Regions from separate parts of the Oceanobacter sp. ABM4_470 genome, predicted to be linked through region 1. Evidence: predicted binding sites of a transcription regulator. Region 1 holds the regulator's gene; the other holds the start of a gene.
The links. The regulator FliA, encoded in region 1, starts transcription of late flagellar genes. The targets are predictions, from matches to a motif close to CTAAAGTTNNNNNNNNNNCNGCCGATA.

Region 1 (4,557 bases):
CAGAAACTTTTGCCACTGCTCACCCAGCTCTGCTGCGCGCTCATTCATTTCGGAAGCCAACGGAATGCCTTCGTCCACCAGATCCATGGTGCGGTTGGCCGACTTGTCGGTCATTTCGATCACGTAGGAGAGCTTGTCGGTGGCTTTTTCAATCTCCGAGCCAGCCCCTACGGTTTCGATATTGAGGTTTTTGATCGACTCGTGCAGCGCCCGCGTCAGACGGCCGATCTCTTCGTACAATGTTTTGTCACGAACATCGTTCAATTGGCTAACCAGTGACACGGCGTGGGTCAACTCCCCCCGCTCGATGCTCTCGACCATATTCTGGGCCAGAGTCTTCATTTCCTCACTGGTGGCCTGAGCGATAACAGGCTGATTGCTTTCAGACATGGTTTACATCCCTGGGTTAGCCTTCAACACGCTCAAAGATCTTTTCAATCTTTTCTTTCAGCACCGCCGCAGTGAAAGGTTTCACTACGTAACCGTTCACACCGGCCTGCGCCGCTGCGACGATCTGTTCTCGCTTGGCCTCGGCGGTTACCATCAGCACCGGCAGGCTTCGCAAGCGTTCGTCTGCCCGAACTTTCTGTAACAGCTCGATACCGGTCATGCCAGGCATGTTCCAGTCGGTGACCAGAAAATCGAAGTCGCCCTGCTGCAGCATCGGCAAGGCAGTTGAGCCATCATCCGCTTCAGAGGTATTGGTAAATCCCAAATCCCGCAGCAGATTCTTAACGATGCGTCTCATCGTAGAGAAATCATCAACGATGAGAATTTTCATGTTCTTGTCCAAAACGACCTCCAATTATCGACTTCACTCACAAGCCGTACTTGCTACCCGAACACGCCTTGGCGTAAGGGCTTTAAAGGAAGTGTAGACCCACTCTGGCGGTTATCCAGAAACTCGGTAACAGTTTTCAACAAGTTGAATCAATTGGGCTTTTTTCTGCGCGCAGGGCTGTAAATCAGCCCATGCATCGGCAGCAGGAAGGGATAGGACAGGGGCTATAGTGAGCTATAAAGAGCTATAGACAGAGACAGAGACAGAGCCATAGCAAAGCTCAGCAGCCCTGTTTTGGTTAAGGGGACATCTATTTAATCCGGTGCTCACTCTGGGCTGCCGGATGGTTTCGAATCACGAAGCCGACTTGCAGGCCTGACGGGTCAAGTCAAAAGTCGGCGACACAGAGTCGAGATCATCCGGCAGCCCCCGCAGGGCGCGGGTTGCCGCCGCCCAGTGCGGTGTTGACGAACTTGAAAAGGACTCGTCATTTCGCTGCATTCGTCGCCTTGCACTGAACAACGGCAACACTCGCGCAGAGCCGTGCAGGATTAAATAGATGTCCCCTTAAAGCCAGAGACTGGCTAATCGAGCCAGCCGCCAAGGCGAGAGCGCAGTCGGTGGGCAGCCTGACTGTGTATCTGGCACACCCGGCTTTCACTGACGCCCAGCACTGCGCCAATCTCCTTGAGGTTCAATTCTTCGTCGTAGTACAACGCCAGCACCAGTTGCTCGCGTTCCGGCAACTCCTTGATGGCGTCGGCCAGTTGGCGCTGAAACGCCCCTCGCTCAACCCCGTGGGAGGGATCATCGTTGTCGTCGTCCATCATGGCATCGACGGCGCTGTCGTTGTTTTCCAGCATTTCTTCGTAACTGAACAGCCGACAGCTGGCGCTGTCGCGCAGTACCCCATGATATTCATCGGTACTCATGCCCAGCCGTTCAGCCACTTCGCTGTCTTCAGCGTCGCGGCCTTTTTCACTTTCGATTTCGTGAATGGCGTCGCTGATCCTGCGGGTATTACGGTGCACCGAGCGGGGCGCCCAGTCACCGCGCCGCATTTCGTCCAGCATGGCGCCTCGAATGCGAATACCGGCGTAGGTTTCAAAGCTGGCGCCCTTGTCGCCATCGTATTTACGGGCAGCTTCCAGCAGGCCAATCATGCCCGCCTGAATCAGGTCGTTCAGTTGCACCGAGTCGGGTAATCGCCCCATCAAATGATGGGCAATGCGTTTTACCAGCGTGGCATGCTCCCGAACGCGCTCGTCGACGCTGTTCTTTTCTACTGCGGCATAGGCCATACAACTCGTGTGATTCACTGTCAGGCTCCGATCTGTTGCTGCACCAGTCGATCAACAAAAAATTCCAGGTGACCCCGTGGGGTAGCCGGTAACGGCCAGGCATCCACTTTTTTGGCCAGCGCCCTGAATGCCGTTGCAGCCCGCGAACGCGGATAGGCTTCAACCACTGCTTTCTGCCGCTGCACCGCGCGTTTGACGGCGTCGTCTTGCGGCACTGCGCCAACGTATTGCAGGGCAACGTCGAGGAAGCGGTCCGTCACTTTGGTGAGCTTGCCAAACAGTGCGTGGCCGTCTTGTGGGGTACGCACCATGTTGGCAACGATGCGGAAGCGAAACATGTCGTAGTCCCGGTTCAGCAGTTTGATCTGAGCATAGGCATCGGTAATGGACGTCGGCTCGTCGGTCACCACCATCAGTACTTCCTGAGCGGCACAGACAAAGCTGATCACGGTGTCGGAAATTCCTGCGGCGGTGTCCACAATCAATACGTCGATGTCGTCCGCCAGCTCGCTGAATGCCTGAATCAGACCCGCGTGCTCCATGGTGTTCAGCTGCGACAGCTTCTGGGTACCCGACGCCGCCGGCACAATGCGAATGCCACCCGGCCCGCGAACCATGATGTCGCGCAGGTCACACTCCCCTGCCAACACATTTTCGATGGTTTTGGAGGAGCTGATCCCCAGCAGAATGTCGATGTTGGCAAGGCCCAAGTCGGCATCCAGCACCACCACCCGACGGCCGAGTTCAGCCAGGCCGATGGCCAGATTGACCGAGAGGTTACTTTTGCCAACCCCGCCCTTGCCGCCAGTTACTGCGATTACCTGAACTGGATGTGCCATAACTACTGAACTCCGTGTTGTGAACCGGATTGCTGACCAAAACGACCGGATACGGTCGCTTGCCAGCGTGTACGTGCCATCCGCGCCATTTGCTCGGATAGTTTGACCAGCTTGCCCGCGTCGGGGTAATGCAAGTCGTCCGGGATATGTGGACCATCAGCCACCATCACTACCGGCGTGCGGGTCAATGCCGCAACGCTCATGGCAGGACCGAGGCTGAAGCATTCGTCCAGCTTGGTGAAAATGCAGCCGGCCAGACCGGCATCTTTGTAGTGCTCGTAATTTTCTTGCAAACAACGTCCCTGACTGGTCAATGGCAGTGTCAGCAGGCAACGCAGTCGAGGGCCCTTGCCCTGACGGTTGCAGGCTTTCTTCAGCATAGACAATTGCACGGGAAACGACGGGTCCTGGCTGGCCAGACCGGCGGTATCCACCAGCACCAGCTTTTTCCGTTCCTTGCTGTACAGCTGTTCCACCATCGCCAACAGGTCGTCCCCTGGCGCTGCGGTGTGCAGTTGCACGCCCAATATCCGCGCCACGCTGCGCAGTTGGTCCTGGGCGGCAACGCGGTAACTGTCCATGCTCACCAACGCCACCGAATCAGCGCCGTGGTGAATCACAAAGCGGGCAGCCAGCTTGCCAATGGTGGTGGTTTTACCCGCCCCGGTAGGGCCAACCAATGCAAAAATTCCACCTTTATCGAGGCTGCCGGCCTTGGCGATGGGAACGTCAGAGGCCATTTGTTGCAGTACCTGCTTCCAGCCCTGTTCGAGATTCTCGTGGTCTTCAATGGAGGTAACGATGCGATCCGACCAGACAGGTTCCAGCCCCATGTCCTGGCAACGCTGCCATAGCTGACTCTGCTGCCAGGTCATCGGACGGCCGGTATCCCAAGCGCTGCCGCCGTGGCTGACCATCCAGTTTTTCAGGTCGCTGAGTTCGCCTTTCATACGTTCCAGCATGTCGCCGTAGGCTTCGCTGTCGATGCCAGCACCTGACGTCATTCCAGCAGACAATCCAGCAGACATTCCGTTAGCCATATCTGGCCGTGCCGCAGATGCTGGTTTTGACTTTGAAGTCGGCATGGAGGCTGGCTCCGCAGCAATGTCGACCGCCGGACGCTCATAGCCAGCTAGCGGTGACAGCGCCGCATTGCGATGACCGCTGTCGAAACGAATATCGCGCTCAAGATCGACTGGCGCCGGGGTTTCACCACGAGCAATGGCCTGCTGACGGTCTTTCTGCAAGGCGCGAGCCCGCTCGAGTTCTTTTTGCAGCTCCAGCTGGCGGTTCACTTCGCTGGGGCTTTTCTGGTTGTCGCTCTGGTAATCCAGTGCTGCCACCACTTCAAAGCCTTCGGCAACTTTCTTGGTCGACAGGATGACGGCGTCGTCTCCCAGTTCACGGGAAACAATGCGCAGCGCCTGTTGCATGTTGGGTCCAATGAAGCGTTTTACTTTCATAAGAACGTCTCTATTTCCGCTGGGCACGCCCTGCCATCAATTATCGTTTGCCACCCACTGCTGCCGAGATGGTGATGCTCTTGGTGTCGGGTATTTCCTGATACGACAACACGTGCAGCTGTTCCAGTGAGTTACGTACAAATTGCGCCATCGCTGTACGGATCTGGGCGGTT
Region 2 (4,557 bases), 1.6 Mb from region 1:
CTCAACGCTCGCCCGAGATGACCTTGGGCAGCCAAGGGGGATTAGGTGCTCGACACTGGTTTCTGAACGGCCAGTTTGTTGCCAGCACGGGGGCAGAGCAAACCCTGAACATCCAACTGCAACGGCCGGGCAAGCAACAGCTAATGCTGGTAGACGATCAGGGCAACAGTGACTGGGTCAGCTTCTGGTGGGACTAAAGCCCTTTACCACGCCGTGAACCAGCTTGTTCCACCGCAGCGGCTTGACCGCGCCAAACGGTTTTTTCTATGCTCCGATTGCGGTTGTTTTCAAACAGCCGTTTTATTCTCAGGGCGGGGTGAAATTCCCCACCGGTGGTAGGTTGCCCATCAAGACAACACAATCCTGATAGCAACAAGCCCACGAGCGCCTTTAATCAGCCATAAACAGCCGGTTAAAGGGTCAAGCAGATCTGGTCAAACTCCAGAGCCGACGGTCATAGTCCGGATGAAAGAGGATAAGCGACACTCAAAAACCGTCTGCCCTGCCGTCTAACGGCTGGTAGTCGGTCGTCTGTTGTTTGCCGGACGCGGCTCCCTTGCGCCTGGCCCTCCCGTATCAGCCCTGATTCATGATTTCTTCTGGAGTATTACCATGAATCAGAACACCTCAAATTCCGTTGTTGAAAATGCCTTGAACAGCACACTTGCCCCTACCAGCGAACACTCACTGCTGAACGAATTCGGCACCCCGATCCAACGTGTTGAACAGGCACTGGATGCCCTCCGCAAAGGCGAAGGCGTACTGGTATTGGATGACGAAGACCGCGAAAACGAAGGCGACCTGATCTACTCGGTAGACCATCTGACCAACGCCCAGATGGCGCTGATGATTCGGGAATGCAGCGGCATTGTGTGCCTGTGCTTGCCACACGACACCGCCGAAAAACTGCAGCTGGCACCGATGGTGACCAACAACGAAAGCGCCAACCAAACAGCGTTTACGGTTTCCATTGAAGCCAAGCGCGGCGTCACTACCGGGGTTTCTGCCGCCGACCGTGTGACCACCATCAAAACGGCGTGTGCACCAGACGCAGTAGCGGACGACCTGGCGCGCCCGGGGCACGTTTTCCCGCTGCGCGCCCGTGCCGGCGGCGTACTGGAACGTCGTGGTCATACCGAAGGCACCATCGACCTGATGAAGCTGGCAGGCCTGAGCCCTGCCGGTGTATTGTGCGAAGTCACCAACGAAGACGGCACCATGGCCAAAACGCCGGAAATCATCGCTTTTGGCAAAACCCGCAATATGCCGGTGCTGACCATTGAAGACATCGTGCTGTACCGCACCTTGCAGGAATCAACCGTCCAGCATGAACAAGCAGAAGCAATGGAGTAGGTTTTCGTTGGAGCAATGAATACCCGACGACTGGGCCATGCGCTTAACGCAGCGGCCCGGTGGAAATAAACAGCAGGTCATCCGGTATCGGCATGTCTTCGTCCATTTCCAGACGAATGGTCACACGGCGGTTTTGCGCCCGGCCGTTGGCGCTGCCGTTACTGGCTACCGGATAACGGTCGCCATGAAAACGGGTGGTGATCATGGCAGGGTCAACGTCTTCATCAAGCATGTACTGCTGTACGTCTTCCACCCGACGCTTGGACATTTGTCGGTTGTCGTAGCGGCGGCCAACACTGTCCGAGTGGCCATCCAGATAAATAGCTTTCACTCTGGGGTCGTGTTTGACGTAATAAATAATCTGATCCAGCACTTTCACATCCGCCGCGTCGATTTTGTCTTCACCACTTTTGAAGAACACCTTGCGACGCGATACCTGATCAAAGTTCATTGGCAACAGCTGGGCCACGCAATCCATAAAGATCGGGTAAAAGTCCTGAAAGGTAACGCTCGATAGATACACCCGTACGTAACGGTTGTCGTCGTAATAAGTGTGGTGGCTGATGGTCGGCCGCTTGCCTTCCAGCAAGCCGTGCATAAACACGTTACTGCGGCGGGAATCCAGCGCCAGCAGTGGGCCTTCGCGGCGAATGTCCGCTGACCCCAGATTCTCGGTGCGCTCCGACGGACGCCACGGTGGTGGTAACAGCGCCACCTGAGCCTTGCTGTAGTCCATGATGTTTTTGGTGCTGGTCAGATGAAAACTGATGTCTTCACCGGCTTTTTTCACAAAAATGCCCGCACCGTAGCCCGGGATGGGCTGTTCAAATTTGCACTCGAACACCGAGCCGTACACCATCCAGCTGGTGTTATCGATCTTGAGCCCATATTCCAAGGGCCGCGGCGTTTGTCCGGCACTGCTCCAGAACGCCGAACCACACAACCCAGCCATGCACAGCAGCCTCAACCAGCGCTTGGCGGGTCGAGTCTTCACGGCCGTTTTGGATGCACGACGCGAGGCGCTGGCATCAATACGGCCATGGGCAGAAGAATGGCGCGTTGGGCGAATCATGGAATCATTGCAACCTGTGCCTGATGGCAAAAACATGGATGGCTTAACGGGGTTATCGGCCGACGTCCATTTGGCTTGAATACTTTCGGCCAGACTTTTCATGGCCGACGCGCAAGCCCCACGACAAAGCCAAGCAGTAAAGCCGCTGTTGCGCTACAATGGCGGCCAATTTTTACCATTCAAATTCTGAATCGGTGTCTTTAGTGGCACTCGGACCATTCCGGCTGCCCGCTAACAGGCACGATCACCACGACGAAGGAATTCCCAATGACTGATCGCCTTACAATCACTCGCCCGGACGACTGGCACCTGCACGTGCGGGACGGTCAGGTACTGGAACACACGGTACCCGCCACCGCCCGAGTGATGCAGCGCGCGATCATCATGCCAAACCTGCAACCACCGGTAATGAACGCCGAGCAAGCACTGGCCTACCGCGAGCGCATTCTGGCGCAGGCAGGCAACAGCTCCTTTGACCCGCTGATGGTGCTGTACCTGACCGATAACACCACCCCGGAAATGATTGCTGAAGCCGCCGCCACTGGCCGCGTGCAAGCCGTAAAACTGTACCCGGCAGGTGCCACCACCAACTCCGACTCTGGAGTGACCGATCTTGGCAAGCTGGACGAACTGGCCGCCGCCCTGTCTGAAAACAACATGAAGTTGCTGGTACACGGTGAAGTCACCCACAACCATGTGGATATTTTCGACCGCGAAAAGGAATTCCTGGACACCATTCTGGCGCCGCTGGTTTCCCGTCATAACGACCTGAAACTGGTGGTCGAGCACATCACCACCAAAGATGCCGCCGACTTCGTCAACAGCCAGAACGCCAACGTCGCCGCCACCATCACCGTTCAGCATTTGGCCTACAACCGTAACCACATGCTGGTTGGTGGTATCAAGCCACACTTCTACTGCCTGCCAATCCTCAAGCGCAACATTCATCAAGCGGCCTTGCAGGAAGCGGCTACTTCCGGCAACGGCAAATTCTTCCTTGGCACCGACAGCGCTCCTCACGCCAAAGGTGCCAAAGAAAGCGCCTGCGGTTGCGCTGGCTGCTACACCGCGTACGCTGCCATTGAACTGTACGCCGAGATTTTTGAAGACCTTGGTGCCCTCGATAAACTGGAAGGTTTTGCCAGCCACTTCGGCCCGGATTTCTACGGCTTGCCACGCAACAGCGACACCATCACCCTGGTGAAGGAAGACTGGCAAGTACCGGCGGAAATGGAGTTTGGCAACGACGTGATTGTTCCTCTGCGTGCAGGCGACACCCTGCGCTGGAAACTGGCCAACGGCTGAATTAAGGATTGATGATGACTGACGCAACGAACGGCGATAAGCAAGACAAGAGCCTGATGGCGCAACGCTTCCGCGGCTTCCTGCCAGTGGTAGTGGATGTGGAAACCGGCGGTTTCAACCCAGACACCGACGCGCTGCTGGAAATTGCCATGGTAACCCTGCGAATGGACGACGACGGCTATCTGCACCCGGATCAAACCCTGGAAGCCAATGTGCACCCTTTTGACGGAGCCAACCTCGAAAAGGAAGCGCTGGACTTCACCGGTATTGATCCATTTGACCCGGAGCGCGATGCCGAATTTGAAATCGACGTGCTCAGCAGCATGTTCCAGACCGTGCGCCGCGAGATCAAACAATACGGCTGTAACCGCGCCGTATTGGTGGGCCACAACGCCCATTTCGACCACGCCTTCCTGAAAGCGGCTGTGGACCGTTGCGACATCAAGCGCGACCCGTTCCACCCGTTTTCGTCGTTTGATACCGCCTCGATTGCCGCCATTTCGCTGGGCCAGACCGTACTGGCAAAAAGCTGTATCACCGCCGGTATCGACTTCGATAACGATGCGGCCCACAGTGCCGCTTACGACACCTACAAAACCGCAGAGCTGTTCTGCTTTATTGTGAACCGCTACAAGGACCTGGGTGGTTGGCCACTGGCGCTGGACAACGCTGACAACCACAGCGACAGCACAGCCGAATAAGCCCTGTCTTTTGCGAGTGAGGGCTCCCCTCACTCGCCTTCCCCACGCTATACTCCCGCCCCCGATTTTCTGCTGCTACCGGAGCCCACTTTGGACTACGAATTCTGGTTTGAAGGCCACAAGCCT

Region 2: the regulator FliA is predicted to act here: its motif matches at 2,479-2,505, upstream of ACXADJ_RS02815 (flagellar protein MotY).

The regions. Positions count from the first base shown of each region.
Region 1 is NZ_JBSWTR010000001.1:2,239,994-2,244,550, forward strand. It holds gene ACXADJ_RS09790 (protein phosphatase CheZ) at 1-390, opposite strand, end outside; gene cheY (chemotaxis response regulator CheY) at 407-781, opposite strand; gene ACXADJ_RS09800 (RNA polymerase sigma factor FliA) at 1,366-2,082, opposite strand; gene ACXADJ_RS09805 (MinD/ParA family protein) at 2,103-2,921, opposite strand; gene flhF (flagellar biosynthesis protein FlhF) at 2,924-4,384, opposite strand; gene flhA (flagellar biosynthesis protein FlhA) at 4,425-4,557, opposite strand, start outside.
Region 2 is NZ_JBSWTR010000001.1:641,701-646,257, reverse strand. It holds gene pbpC (penicillin-binding protein 1C) at 1-197, shown strand, start outside; FMN riboswitch at 299-481, shown strand; gene ribB (3,4-dihydroxy-2-butanone-4-phosphate synthase) at 613-1,353, shown strand; gene ACXADJ_RS02815 (flagellar protein MotY) at 1,397-2,425, opposite strand; gene pyrC (dihydroorotase) at 2,693-3,730, shown strand; gene rnt (ribonuclease T) at 3,745-4,431, shown strand; gene ACXADJ_RS02800 (YacL family protein) at 4,522-4,557, shown strand, end outside.